2 regions of the Faecalimicrobium sp. JNUCC 81 genome follow, and region 1 is predicted to be linked to the other one. Evidence: riboswitches for the same ligand, from Rfam matches in the RefSeq annotation. Region 1 holds a riboswitch; the other holds the start of a gene.
The links. A riboswitch is a leader RNA that binds a small molecule or an ion and turns the genes downstream of it on or off. The one in region 1 is predicted to bind cyclic di-GMP.
Positions count from the first base shown of each region.

Region 1 (7,718 bases):
ATGAACAAAGAAGGAAATGATGGAACTGTTGCAGCTAGAGCTATGATAGATTCTTTAGATAAAGCATTAGAAACAATAAATACTTCAAGAGCTAACTTAGGAGCAACTCAAAATAGATTAGAAACTGCTCAATCTAACTTAAGTACTTCAAGTGAAAACTTAACAGCAGCAGAATCAAGAATAAGAGACGTAGATGTTGCTAAAGAAATGATGAACTTATCTAAGTTAAACTTATTAACTCAAGCTTCTCAAGCTATGATGGCTCAAGCTAAAGCTCAGCCAGAAGGTGTAATGCAATTATTAAGATAATTGTAGCTATAATTTAACAAAAATAGACATAATTTTGAATTATGTCTATTTTTAATTTAATTATATTATAAAGAAAAATTAAATATTTTAATAAAAAAGCGTAAAGTTTTATTAAAATATGTCGATATATTATATTGTAAGGGATACTTAACAAAGTATTTTTACATAAATTAAAAGACATGGATGTCGTTAAAAAACTAAGGAGGGTAACAAAATGAGAATAAACACTAATATGAATGCTATGATAGCATTAAACCAAATGGGAAAAAATGTAGGATTATCTGGTAAGTCAATGAACAAATTATCTTCAGGAGAAAGAATAAACAAAGCTGGAGATGATGCAGCAGGTCTTGCAATATCAGAAAAAATGAGAAGCCAATTAAGAGGATTAGAACAAGCGTCTAGAAATACTCAAGATGGTATATCAGTAGTTCAAACAGCAGAAGGTGCTATGGAAGAAGTTGGAAACATAGCTCAAAGAATGAGAGAATTATCTGTTCAATCTGCAAATGAAACTAACACTGCAGAAGATAGATCTAAGATAACAGAAGAATTATCACAATTACATGATGAAATAAATAGAATAGCTGATTCAACTGAATTCAATAAGAAAAACTTATTAAACGGAACTGATTCAATAGGAAAAACTATAGATGTTAAAATGGAAGCTGCAGCTGCTGATAAATACTCTGTAGATGGTTTAGAAGCATTAGGACTTAAAGGAGATGTTGAATTAACTATAGCAGATAGTGGTGCTAAAAATAAAATTACTTTAGAAGTTGGAGGAAAGACTTTTGAAGTAGATGGTGTAGGTACAGCAGCCCATGATATAGCTGCAGGATCAGTATTCACTTTAAAAGATACAGCTAGTACTGATACTATAACAGTTACTATGAAAGAAGCTGTTACAGCAGTAGCAGCTAAAGCTAAAATAGCAACATCAGCTGAAACTGATATAAAAGGTCAATCTATAAACTTACAAGTTGGAGCGAATACTACAGATTCTCAAAAACTTAATGTTAAAGTACAAAATGTAAGTACAGAAACTTTAGGATTAGGTGCTGATAAAAAGGCTATAGAAAAGATGAACAAAGAAGGAAATGATGGAACTGTTGCAGCTAGAGCTATGATAGATTCTTTAGATAAAGCGTTAGAAACAATAAATACTTCAAGAGCTAACTTAGGAGCAACTCAAAATAGATTAGAAACTGCTCAATCTAACTTAAGTACTTCAAGTGAAAACTTAACAGCAGCAGAATCAAGAATAAGAGACGTAGATGTTGCTAAAGAAATGATGAACTTATCTAAGTTAAACTTATTAACTCAAGCTTCTCAAGCTATGATGGCTCAAGCTAAAGCTCAACCAGAAGGTGTAATGCAATTATTAAGATAATTGTAACTACAATTTAACAAAAATAGACATAATTTAAAATTATGTCTATTTTTATTTTGATTATAAAAAAATAATAAAAAAAGTGTAAAGTTTTATTAAAATATGTCGATATATTATATTGTAAGTGATACTTAACTAAGTATTTTTACATAAATTAAAAGACATGGATGTCATTAAAAAAAACTAAGGAGGGTAACATAATGAGAATAAACACTAATATGAATGCTATGATAGCATTAAACCAAATGGGAAAAAATGTAGGATTATCTGGTAAGTCAATGAATAAATTATCTTCAGGAGAAAGAATAAACAAAGCTGGAGATGATGCAGCAGGTCTTGCAATATCAGAAAAAATGAGAAGTCAATTAAGAGGATTAGAACAAGCATCTAGAAATACTCAAGATGGTATATCAGTAGTTCAAACAGCAGAAGGTGCTATGGAAGAAGTTGGAAACATAGCTCAAAGAATGAGAGAATTATCTGTTCAATCTGCAAATGAAACTAACACTGCAGAAGATAGATCTAAGATAACAGAAGAATTATCACAATTACATGATGAAATAAACAGAATAGCTGATTCAACTGAATTCAATAAGAAAAACTTATTAAACGGAACTGATTCAATAGGAAAAACTATAGATGTTAAAATGGAAGCTGGTATGGCTGATAAATACTCTGTAGAGGGTATAAAAGAATTAGGTCTTAAAGGTGATGTAAAATTAACTACTGCTGCTGGTACTGGTGGTAAAAGTAAAATAACTCTTAAAGTTGGAGCTACTGATACATTTGAATTAGATTCAGTAGGTGCAGATGCTACTGGTAAAATAAAAGCAGGAGATTATACATTAAAGAAAACAGGTTCAACTGAGACTATAAAAATTACTATAAAAGCAGATATGACAGCGGCATCAACAGATGAAAAATTAGCAGTATCAGCTGAAGGAGATATAAAAGGTCAATCTATAAACTTACAGGTTGGAGCTAACACTACAGATTCTCAAAAACTTAATGTTAAAGTACAAAATGTAAATACAGAATCTTTAGGATTAGGTGCTGATAAAAAAGCTATAGAAAAGATGAACAAAGAAGGAAATGATGGAACTGTTGCAGCTAGAGCTATGATAGATTCTTTAGATAAAGCATTAGAAACAATAAATACTTCAAGAGCTAACTTAGGAGCAACTCAAAATAGATTAGAAACTGCTCAATCTAACTTAAGTACTTCAAGTGAAAACTTAACAGCAGCAGAATCAAGAATAAGGGACGTAGATGTTGCTAAAGAAATGATGAACTTATCTAAGTTAAACTTATTAACTCAAGCTTCTCAAGCTATGATGGCTCAAGCTAAATCTCAGCCAGAAGGTGTAATGCAATTATTAAGATAATTGTAGTTACAATTTAACAAAAATAGACATAATTCCAAATTATGTCTATTTTTGATTTAATTATAAATAAATGAAAAATATTTTTATATTCTAGTGTATATATGTACATATTTTCCCATATATATGTACATATATATGGGAAAATATGTTATAATATAAGCATAGATGTTAGAATATGTATAAAAAGAACTAAAAATAAAATTTAATAGGCAAACCTAGGGAAATCTAGGGACGCAAAACTATAGGGGCTAACGTTTTTAACTATGCCAGCCAGCTGCCGAAGAGTTAATAGACTTTTTGTTATCATTTTGATATGAAAAAATACTCTGCTGCAGAGTATTTTTTTTATATTAAAACTACTAATTATAATTGCTATAACAAATTTAAAAATAATAAATTTATACAAACACGGAGAAATAATTAGAAACTGATATATTTTGTCGGAAAAAATACAAATATGATAAAAAATATAAATATATTAGGAAAAAGTATGAAAAATATTGACAAAAAATGAAAAAATTGATAAAAATTGATAAAATTTGTAAATTTTTGTTAGAATCCATACAATTATCTCGAAAAAAGAGTTATAATATATATTAGATATGATTTAGGAAGAATAATCCAAACATAAGTATATAAAAGTGTAGTGTAAAAGTATTTTTAATTTTGTTCTAGTTTTGTGGATTGTATTACACACGAATTATAATACCATGAAATAATATAGACTACTCTTTCTGAGTAGTTTTTTTAGATTAAAAAATAGGAGGAGTTATGAGTATATACAATTTATTAAAAGTTGGTTTAGATGCAACAGACTTAAGAAATAAAGTTATTTCAAATAATGTGGCAAATATAAATACGCCAAATTATAAAAGAAAGTATGTGAGTTTTGAAGACAGTCTAAAAGGCAAAATGGATGATAAGGCTAAAATAGAGGTTAAGGCAGATGATACTTCAATAGTTAGATTAGATGGTAATAATGTTGATTTAGAAAGTGAAAAGGTAAATCAGGCAGCGACAACTCTTCAATATAATGCCCTAGTTAATATAACTAATATTAAGTTAGCAATGATCAAGAGTGTAATATCAGGGAGGTAATTAAATGAATATTTTTAGTGGGATGAGAATAAGTGCAAGTGGACTTTCAGCAGAAAGAATGAGAATTGACACTATATCATCAAATGTAGCAAATCTAAAGACGACAAGAACTGAAAATGGGGGAGCTTATAGACGAAAAGTAGCAGTATTTCAAGAAAACTTTGATGAGAAATTAGGGATGTTAGGTGTAAAAACGGTAGCAATAGAAGAAGATAAATCTCCATTAAGAAAACTATATAAACCAGATCATCCGGATGCAGATGCTCAAGGATATGTTGAATATCCAAATGTTGATATTCTTACAGAACGAGCAGATGTATTATCAGCAATTAGAAGTTATGAATCTAATGTTGAGACTTTGAATGCTCAAAAGAATATAATTTCAAAGGCATTAGAAATAGGAAGATAAATATAAATTTGGAGGAAGTTATGCAATCAATTACAAGTATAGGGGCAAATTCTAATATATTTGCAAAAGGAATAAAAAATGAAGTAGTAAACACTCAAGAAAAAAATGATTTTTCCCAAATCATAAAAGATGCTATACACAAAGTCAATGATTATCAAGTAAATGCCAATAGTTCTATAGAAGGTCTAGTGAAGGGTGAAGGATCAAGTATGCATAACGTAATGTTAACAATGCAAGAGTCACAAATTTCAATGCAACTAATGCTAGAAATTAGAAATAAACTATATGAGGCTTATCAAGAAGTAAATAGGGTGCAATTGTAGCCTATTGACAAGGAGTATGCAGATGAATTTAAAAGAAATTATACAAAAAATAAAGGATTTTATAAGCACTAAAAAACAACAGTTTCTAGAACTAAAAAAAGAGAAAAAAATAGCAATTATAGTTGCAGTGGTAGCGGGTATATTAGCAGTAGTATTTGGAACAGGTTATTTAAAAGAGAATAAGTATAAAGTACTTTTCTCAGGATTAGATTCTAATGATGCAGCATCTATAACAAAAGAGCTTGAAAGTAAAAAAGTTGATACAAAAATAAAAGGTGATAGTATATATGTACCTAAAGATGAAGTTGATAAATTAAGACTAGAACTATCAAATAATATATCTAATGGATCAAAAGGTTTTGAAATTATGGATGAAGGTTCGTCTTTTGGTATGACAGATGAAGAATTCAAAATAAAGAAGCAAAGAATGGCGCAAGGGGAGATTGAAAAAACAATAAAAACATTCCCTCAAGTTGATAATGCAAGAGTACATATAACTGAAGGAAAAGAGTCTGTATTTGCTAAGGAAAGCGTACCAGGAAAGGCAGCTGTATCTATTGACCTAAAGCCTGGAGAAAGCTTAGAATCTGAACAAATAAGATCGATAATGTCTTTAGTTTCAGCAAGTACTTCTAATGTACCAAAGCAAAATGTAGAAGTTGTAGATCAAAATATGAAGCTTTTATCAGAGGGACTATTTGATGAAGATGGAAAAGTAAAAGCAGCAAGCTCTAATGGGCTAGATATATCTAGAAAAGCAGAAAAAGAATTAAGCTCAGACTTAGAAAGATCTATTATTGGACTTTTAGAACCTATTTTTGGAAAAGGTAAGGTAAAAGCAACTGTTAATGCTGATTTAAACTTCGATACTAGTGAAAAGACAGAAACAGTAGTTGATCCTAATAAAGTTATAGTAAAAGAAGCAAGAAGCAATAACAAAACTACCGAGGCAGCAAACACTGGCGGAGCTGTTGACAATAATATGAATAATGTAGGTAAGGACAATAAATCTACTTTAGATAATAAGGAAGAAAATATAGAATATGAAGTTGGAAAAACAGAGACTAAGACTATAAAAGCTCAAGGTGAAGTAAATAAAATAACTGCATCAGTTGCCATTGACGGAAAAGTAGGAGCAGCAGAAACAAGAAAAATAGAAACTATGGTAGCTAATACTATCGGAATGAATAAAGATAGAGGAGACGATGTAGCAGTAGTATCAATGGACTTTAACATGAATTCATCTAAGGATAATAAGTTAGACATGATAAAAGAAGACGAAGGAATAAAGAAGATGTTAAAGATAACAGGTTTTATAGTAGGAGCGTTATTATTACTTTTAGTAGTGGTACTTACAACTATGTATATACGTAAGAAAAAGGCTTTAAATAAAGAAGAAATATTTGATGAAGAAAATGAAATAGATTTAATAAATCAAAAATTAGAAGAAATGGAACAAAATAGATTAAAGTACGTTGAAGAAGATGATGATAGCATTACATTAGAAGATGAAGTTAGAAATTATGCTTCTGAAAATCCAGAACAAGTAACAGAGTTAATTAAGAGCTGGTTAAACGAGTAGAAGGTGGTTGTTTATTTTGGAAAAGGAAATTAGTAAATCAGGAAATGCATTTGACTTAGGCGATATACCAAAAGTAAGGAAAGTTACTGGATCAAGAAAAGCAGCAGTTCTTTTAATGACTTTAGGTACGGATATATCTGCCGATATAATAAAAAATTTAACTGACAAAAAGATACAAAAGATAGGTGTAGAGATAGCTAATATACACACAGTAAGATCTAGAGAAAGAAGGGAAATCCTTCAAGAATTTATAGAACTTAATAAAGGGAAAGAGTTTGTTTTAGAAGGTGGTATAGATTATGCTAAATCATTGCTTAATGGTGCTTTAGGTAATCAAAGAGCCAATAAGCTTTTAGAGGGGATTAAGTATGATGCTTATACAAAGTTATTTATGTCAGCTAGAAGAGCTGAACCAGAACAAATTCTTTCGTGTATACAAGGAGAGAGTTCTCAAACTATAGCTATAATTCTTTCTCATATTCAACCTGATAAAGCAGCAGTGATTTTAAGTGAGCTACCAGAAAAAATAAAAAATGAAGTGTCTTTAAAAATAGGTAGTATATCATCAATATCTCCAAATATTATAAAGGCTATAGATAAAGCTGTTGAGTATAAGTTATCAAGACTAGGTCAAAGAGAGAAAGAAAGCTCAGGTGGAGTTGATAGCCTAGTAGATATATTAAGTAGTGTAGATAGAAAAACAGAAAAGAGTATTATCAACTACATAGAACAAAAGGATAGTGAGTTAGCTGAAGAAATCAAATCGAATATGTTTATATTTGATGACATTGTTAGACTTGATAACACAGCTATTCAAAGAATACTTAAAGAAGTTAACGTTAAAGATATTGCATTTGCTCTTAAAGGTTCTTCAAAAGATGTTGCAAATGTTATATTTAAAAATCAATCACAAAGGGCATCTCAAGCACTTAAAGAAGAAATTGATTTATTAGGTAAAGTTAAAATATCACAAGTTGAAGAGTCTCAACAAACTATTGTTAATATAGTAAGAAGACTTGAAGATGAAGGTGCAATAACATTATCTAGAGGTTCAGACGATGAATTCGTTATGTAGAGAAAGTAAAATCATAAGTTCTGAAGATATAAATGTTAGAGGAAAAATAACTTTACAAAATAATATTATTAGCAAAGTTAAAATTGAAGAACAAAAAAATTTAGAAGAAGAACTTGTAAAAAAAGAAGAAGAACTAAAAAATAA
Region 1 covers NZ_CM132203.1:2,763,618-2,771,335, reverse strand. Annotated here, with positions in the region: gene flgL (flagellar hook-associated protein FlgL) at 1-309, shown strand, start outside; gene flgL (flagellar hook-associated protein FlgL) at 524-1,702, shown strand; gene flgL (flagellar hook-associated protein FlgL) at 1,903-3,087, shown strand; cyclic di-GMP riboswitch class I at 3,286-3,369, shown strand; gene flgB (flagellar basal body rod protein FlgB) at 3,859-4,185, shown strand; gene flgC (flagellar basal body rod protein FlgC) at 4,190-4,594, shown strand; gene fliE (flagellar hook-basal body complex protein FliE) at 4,615-4,917, shown strand; gene fliF (flagellar basal-body MS-ring/collar protein FliF) at 4,940-6,499, shown strand; gene fliG (flagellar motor switch protein FliG) at 6,516-7,574, shown strand; gene JNUCC81_RS13845 (FliH/SctL family protein) at 7,558-7,718, shown strand, end outside.

Region 2 (7,718 bases), 1.6 Mb from region 1:
ATGATGGAAAAATACAATGAAGATTTTACTAATACTTTCATTGCATTAACTTTTAATAAGAATAATGATAAAGGTATGTTTAATACTGAAGAATTTTCTAATTGGAATAATGTTTGGCAAGAAAGGCTTAAAAGACAACCGCAGTCAAAGGAGTTAGTACACCAATTAATGAAGGAGTCTAATCCAGCAGTAATTCCAAGAAATCATAGCGTAGAAGAAGCAATAGAAGCTGCTGATAAAGGAGATTTTAATATTATGATAAATCTTCTTAATGCTATCTCAAGGCCATATGAACATTCAAAAGACCAAGAGAAATATTCTGAATTACCTAAAACTTCAAGTTGTGCTTATAGAACTTTTTGTGGGACATAAAAAATTTAATGTTTAATGATGTATATATAATAAACATAATTAAGCTATTATTAAAAAACACCCTAACCATTAAACTTAATGAAAAACACATTTATATAATTATAAATGTGTTTTTTTAGTGTTAATAATTAATAGAAATTCTAGATAATTTTAATATAAATTTAAACTATATAAATTATAATTTTATTATTATATTTAATCAAATTAAAAAATAATGGAAAATAGGACTATATATGTCCTATTTTAGTATTATTATTAAATAATAAGTTAAAAATAGTACTAAATTTTTATACAAATAAATGAGGTGATATTATGAATAGCTTTATAGAACAAGCTAAATTAATAAAAGAAGATATTATAGATTATAGAAGGTCAATTCATAAAAATCCGGAAGTTGGAACTAACCTACCTAAAACAAAGTCTTATGTAATTAATAAGTTAATGTCATTTGGATATGAGCCAAAGGAAATTTGTGAAAGTGGTATAGTTGCTACAATTGAAGGTAATAAGCCTGGAAAAACATTTTTATTAAGAGCAGATATGGATGCTTTGCCTATGAGAGAAGATACAAAATGTGATTTCAAATCAACGAATGGATGTATGCATTCATGTGGACATGATATGCATACTGCAATGCTTTTAGGTGCAGCTAGATTACTTAAACAAAATCAAGACAAAATAGAAGGTATTGTTAAGTTAGTATTTCAACCGGATGAAGAAGGATTCACCGGAGCTAAAAGTATGATAAATGCAGGTGTGCTTAAAAATCCAAAGGTTGATGCAGCTATGGCAATGCATGTACACTCTGGAACACCTTTAAATACGATACTATATGGATTAGGAATTAGTATAGCTGGATGTAATAGATTTAGAATAGTTGTAAAAGGAAATGGATGCCATGGAGCAATGCCAGAAACAGGAGTAGATCCAATAAATATAGCAGCTCATATTTATTTATCTTTACAAGAAATAATAAGTAGAGAAATATCAGCAACTAAACCTGCCGTAGTAACTATAGGAAAATTTGTTGGAGGAGAAGCTCCAAATATAATACCAGAAGAAGTAGTTATGGAAGGAACCATTAGAAGTTTAGAGAAAGAAATAGGCGAATTTATATTCAATAGAATGAATGAGATAGTAAATTCTACAGCTAAAATGTTTAGAGGAAAAGCTCAATTAATAGAGTTATCATCAGTACCATCGCTAATTAATGATAGAAATTTAGCAAACGAAGTTGCATCTTATATAAAAGATTTAGTTGGTGAAAAGTCAGTTATTTCATTCGAAGGTGGAGGCATGGGATCAGAAGATTTTGCCTCTTATTCATATGAGGTGCCGAGTGTTTATTTTATGTTAGGTGCAGGTACAAAGCAAGAAAATCCTTTATATGGGTTACCGATGCATAACGAACAAGTAGTATTCAATGAGGATATAATGGTTACAGGAGCAGCTATGCATGCGTATAGTGCCATTATGTGGTTAAAAAATAATAAATAAAATATTAGTTTATTAGTAATTTGGAAGGATGCGGCGATGAGATTATTAGATATATTATTCTACTTATTAAAAAATAATTCTAAGACTACAATTAAAGAACTATCTGAAATGTTTAAAGTATCAACGAAAACTATACAAAGGGACTTAGATAAATTATCATTACTTGGAATTCCTATAATAACATATAGAGGTGTTAATGGAGGAGTAGATTTAGATAGAAATTATATAATAGCTAAGTATATTCTAACAGACAGTGACTATGAATCTTTAATATTAGCACTATATATATCTGAAAATATAAGTGAAAATATAAAAAAATCTTTTCTTATTGATAAATTTACTCTTGTTGATTCTGATAGATGTTCTAGAATTTTAAATAATCTCAAAGAGAAGCTTATAATAGATTTATATGAAAATAAATTTAGTACTGAAAATAAAATATGCGATGAAATTAATAAATCTTTAGATAATAAATCTTTTCTAGAGTTAGAAATAGAGGAACGTAAAGTTGAAGTATTTCCAATTTCTTATGTCTTAAAAAAAGAAGGACTATGCTTGTATTGCTGTGATGAAGAATATAAGTTAATTTTAATTGATAAAATTTCTAAGGCTGTAGAGTGTAAGAAACGTTATCATGGCACTATAATTAGTTATATAGATAATAAAAAAATAGCTAAATTTATTTAAGTATATATTTAATATGGATACAATAAAGGTTTTGTTCTTAAGATTAATTAAAAGGCTATAATTTTATAATTATAGCCTTTTTTATTTTTATAATTTATTTATTCTAAATTTCCGCTTTTATTAACTTCATTTTTAATTAAACTAGGTTTTAAATACATTGTTCCTAATCCTAAAAGGATTCCAATTATTGCAGGTACTACCCAACCTAACCCTTGAGAATATAAAGGTAATTTACTGAATAAATCTGAAATGTAACTTACTTTTATTCCTACCTGACCTAAAGTATCAACAACACTTACTATACCAGTAAATAGTATTGTAAACTTGTAAACTAAAGTATTTTCTTTTATAAACTTATCAAACATTGATAGTACTATAAGCATTATTGAGATTGGGTATATTGCATTTAATAGAGGTACTGATACAGCTAGTATTTTTGTTAATCCTAGATTAGCAAGAGTCATACTAGAGATAGATAATATTCTAACCCAAGACTTATAAGATACTTTATCAGTAAGTGTAGCAAAGTATTGACTACAAGAACTTATAAGGCCAACACTAGTTGTTAAGCAAGCTAATGTAAATGTAACGGCTAATAATAATGCTCCTGGTTTACCAAAAATATATGTTGTAACATTTGTTAAAGTTTGTGCTCCATTTTCAGTAGCTCCAAATTTAAAACCACTAGTAGCTCCTAGGTGAGCAAGTAATGAATATATTATTACTAGTAAAGTACCTGCTATAAGTCCTGCTTTTATAGTTGCTGAAACGACAGCTTTTTCATCCTTTACTCCATTAGATTTTATTGCTAATGCTATAACTATACCAAAATTTAAAGCCGCTATAGTATCCATAGTTAAATACCCATCTAAAAATCCTTTGACTAATGGATTAGTTACATAATCTTTGCTAGCTTCTCCGTAGCTGCCTAGTGGTCTAAATAAAGACCCTAGAAAAATAACAAGTATTAATAGTAATAAAGTTGGAGTTAATACTTTACCCATACGATTTACCAATTTTGTTGGAGATAGTGAAAGCCAATATGCTACTAAAAAGAATACAAGTGTAAATAAGAATAATGCTAAAGATTTTGGTACACTTTCTGGTAAATATGGTGATACCACCATTTCAAAAGGTAGACTTCCAGCCCTTGGGATACCTAAACCCGGTCCTATTGATAAATATATTAAAATAGTAAATATTATTGCAAAACTATTATTAACTTTCTTAGCTAAGTTAGTTAATCCACCTGACTTAGCAACAGCAATTACACCTAATATCGGAAATCCAACTGCTGTTATAAAAAATGATGCCATTGCTATCCATGTATTATCTCCTGCTGATTGCCCAAGAAATGGTGGAAATATTAAGTTTCCTGCTCCAAAGAATAAAGAAAAAAGCATTAAGCCTGTAAGTAATAAATCTTTTTTTGATAAATCGTTCATTTTTATATCCTCCTGTTTTAATTATATTTTTCAGTACTTCATTATTTCACCTTCAATGTCCATTAAAATTCCCCCTTTCAAAAACAAAAAAACCGCCCCTTGTAAAATACAAGGGACGGATTATCCGCGTTACCACCCTAGTTCCAAAAATTAAGGTTATAAAAAATAAACCTATTTTTGGCTCTCAGTTACGTATCTATCAATACGCTTACCTTTTAACGGTGGAAGATACCGGCAATACTTACTGAAAATACGTTCAGCATTGCTTCTCAGAGATGATTTTTCAGTATAATTTGAACATTGGTTTTCAGCAAACACCAACTCTCTGTGGAACAAAAGAATACTTACTTTTTCTCTTCATAGAATTTGTTTTTAAAAAATTTATTAATCTAATAATATAGACTATTTTTACTTATGTCAACATAAAAAATTAAATTTTTTATATTTTTATATTTTTTCAAATAATCAATTAATTTCTAAAGTACATAAAAAATATATTAATTAAGTAAATAAAATTACAATTTTTTGCGATCATATTAAGAAAATAATATAAATATATATAATACCTTAAATATTTACAAAAATTACCATTCATGTTAATATAAAATGTAAAATTAAATATAAAATAAAATTAAATTAGCAAACCCGAAGTGATTCGGCGACGCAAAGCTATAGGGACTTTTTTTAAGTCAGCCAGTTGCATAAATTTTGTATCTTATTTGTATTTTAGAAGAAGAGTATTAACTGGTTTATGTTGATGCTCTTTTATTTTTGTATTATGTAAGTGGGTTTTAATAACTATAATATTTTAATGTGTGAGGAGTGATTAAATAATAAAATAACTAAGCCTTAAATAGTTAATTATGTTAGTAGTGCTGATAAATTAACAGATAAAGCAAAATAATAAAGGGGAAAAAATGAAAAATGAATTTTAAATTAAGAGAAAAAAGTAAAGAAAAAAACAAAAGTATAAAAACTCAACTTGCTTTAACAATTGTGTGTTTTGCAGTTATTTGCTGTATATGTTTAGGAGCTATTACAAGTTTTTTAAATTATAAGACTTCTAACAGCATTTTATCTAAAACAGCAGTAGAGACTACTAAACAAGCTGCTGAAACTGTTTCTCAAAAAATTACAAATCTTAAAAATGCAGCAATTCAAACAGGTATTATAAAAGAACTCTCAGATCCTAAGGTGAACTTAGAAGAAAAACAAAGTATTATAACTAGACAGGAAAAGCTATATGGATTATCATTAGGTCAAATTTTAGATGCAAATGGTAAGGATCTTTTTAGTGGAAAAGATTATTCTGGAAGAGATTATTTTAAAATATCTATGGAAGGAAAAGCTTATATGAGTAGTCCTGTTGTAAGTCAAGTGACAGGAAATCTTACACTTGTAGTTTCAGCACCTATTTGGGAAAATGGAGTACAAGGTAGTAAAATAGTAGGGGTTGTAACTTTTGACCCAGACAAAGACTTCTTAAATGAAATTGTTAATAACATAAAAATAAGTAAAAATAGTTATGCTTATCTTCTTAACCATGAAGGAACAACAATTGCTCATAGAGATACTAGTCTTATCGGTGAAGAAAATACTATAAAAGAATCAGCAACAAATAAGGATTTATTACCTTTTGCAGAAGCTGATAAAAAGCTTATTTCAGGAAAAACAGGATACACTGATGTAGATTTAAGAGGAGATGATTGGATTTTAGGATATGCTCCAGTAAAAGATAGTGATAATTGGGGTGTAGGTGTAATGATAAATAAAAATGATTTCCTTGGCCAAATGTATACTTCAATAATGATTACAGTTATATTATCTATAATATTTACAATTATAGCATTTATTGTAGCAATAAAGTTCTCTAATAAAATAGGAAATCCATTAAAGGAATGTAGTGAAAGATTGAAAAAATTGGCTGAAGGTGATTTAAATTCAGAGATACCAGTTATAGATGAGGATAATGAAATAGGTCTAGTAGCAGATGCTACAGGTAAAATAGTTACTGATTTTAGAGAAATGATAAATACACTAACAAATATACTATCTGAAATTAGTAATGGTAACTTAGATGTTGATATAGATGAGGATAGATTAGGTGATTTATTTGTAAATGATTTTGAGCCTATGTTAATAGCTTTAGATAAAATTGTAGATAGTTTAAATAGTACTTTAACACAAATAAATGTTTCTGGTGAACAAGTTGCAATTGGTGCAAATCAAGTAGCAGAAGGTGCACAGGTACTTTCTCAAGGTGCTACAGAACAGTCAAGTTCAATCCAAGAACTTTCAGCAACTATAAATGAAGTATCAGAACAAATAAAGCAAACTGCACAAAATGCAGAAATAGCAAAAGAAATATCTGTAAAATCAAGCATTGCTACTGATAAAGGTAAAAAGCAAATGCAAGAGATGATTGCAGCAATGGATGAAATTAGCAATACATCGAATGAAATTGGAAATATAATAAAAAATATTGATTCAATAGCATTCCAAACAAATATATTAGCTCTTAATGCAGCTGTAGAAGCAGCACGTGCTGGAGAAGCTGGTAAAGGATTCGCTGTTGTTGCCGATGAAGTTAGAAACCTTGCAGCAAAATCTGCACAAAGCGCAAAAGATACAGCGGAGCTAATTGAAAGATCGATTATAGCAATAAAAAATGGAACTGTAATAGTTTCAGAAACTGCAAAATCTCTTGAAGAAGTTGTTAATGGAGCAAAAGAGTCAGCAGAAGTTATACAAGAAATTGCAGATGCAAGTAATGAACAAGCAGAACATATAAACCAAGTAAATATTGGTGTAGAACAAATATCTGTTGTTGTGCAGACAAACTCAGCAACTTCTGAAGAAAGTGCTGCTGCAAGTGAAGAATTATCAAGTCAGGCTCAAATGTTAGAAGAACTTCTTCATAAATTTAATCTAAAAGAAGAAAAGAATAAATACTTTGATAGCAAAATGTTATTTGATAGTGAAGAATTCTAAATTAATTGTGAGTAGTATAACTATTCATAATTAAAATTAATAAAGACCGTATTGACTAAGTAGTCAATATGGTCTTTATATTTGTAACATTAAATACTATTAAAATCCATAAAATGAGTTTATTATTTTTATTTAAGTAATGAGACACCTTTATTATAATATTCATCCATCATATCTTTTGGGACCATACTTCCTCCAGTTGCCCATGCAATATGAGTTATGTTGTTTAATTTGTCTTCAAGGTTGTTATCTCTTAAATATTTTTTACCTTCTTCAGATGTAAGTATATTTACAATACCTGGAACACCAGCAAGTGCTGAAGGTTCTAAGAATATTTTTTCACTATCAGCCATTTTAGTTAATAGCCTGTACATATTTTCATCTGTAATTGAGTAGCATCCACTCATTAATTTTTCTAAAGTTTTACCAACAAATCCAGAAGCTCTACCTACTGCTAATCCATCTGCTGCAGTTATATTATCTATTCCGAATTCTTGAACAGATACATTATCATGTTCTCCAGTCATACAACCTATCATCATACATGGAGAATGTGTTGGTTCTGCAAAGAAGAAATGTACATTATCTTTGTATAAAAGCTTAAGCCCAAAAGCAACTCCACCAGGACCTCCACCAACTCCGCATGGTAAATATACAAATAGTGGATTATTGCTATCTACTTTTACACCCATATCTTTTAGCTGTTTATCTAATCTTTTAGCTGCT
Region 2 covers NZ_CM132203.1:1,182,542-1,190,259, forward strand. Annotated here, with positions in the region: gene JNUCC81_RS05940 (protein adenylyltransferase SelO) at 1-372, shown strand, start outside; gene JNUCC81_RS05945 (M20 metallopeptidase family protein) at 685-1,869, shown strand; gene JNUCC81_RS05950 (helix-turn-helix transcriptional regulator) at 1,906-2,556, shown strand; gene brnQ (branched-chain amino acid transport system II carrier protein) at 2,655-4,001, opposite strand; T-box leader at 4,110-4,371, opposite strand; cyclic di-GMP riboswitch class I at 4,630-4,706, shown strand; gene JNUCC81_RS05960 (methyl-accepting chemotaxis protein) at 4,926-6,992, shown strand; gene JNUCC81_RS05965 (D-serine ammonia-lyase) at 7,121-7,718, opposite strand, start outside.
Region 2: another riboswitch for cyclic di-GMP. It lies ahead of JNUCC81_RS05960 (methyl-accepting chemotaxis protein); the one in region 1 lies ahead of flgB (flagellar basal body rod protein FlgB).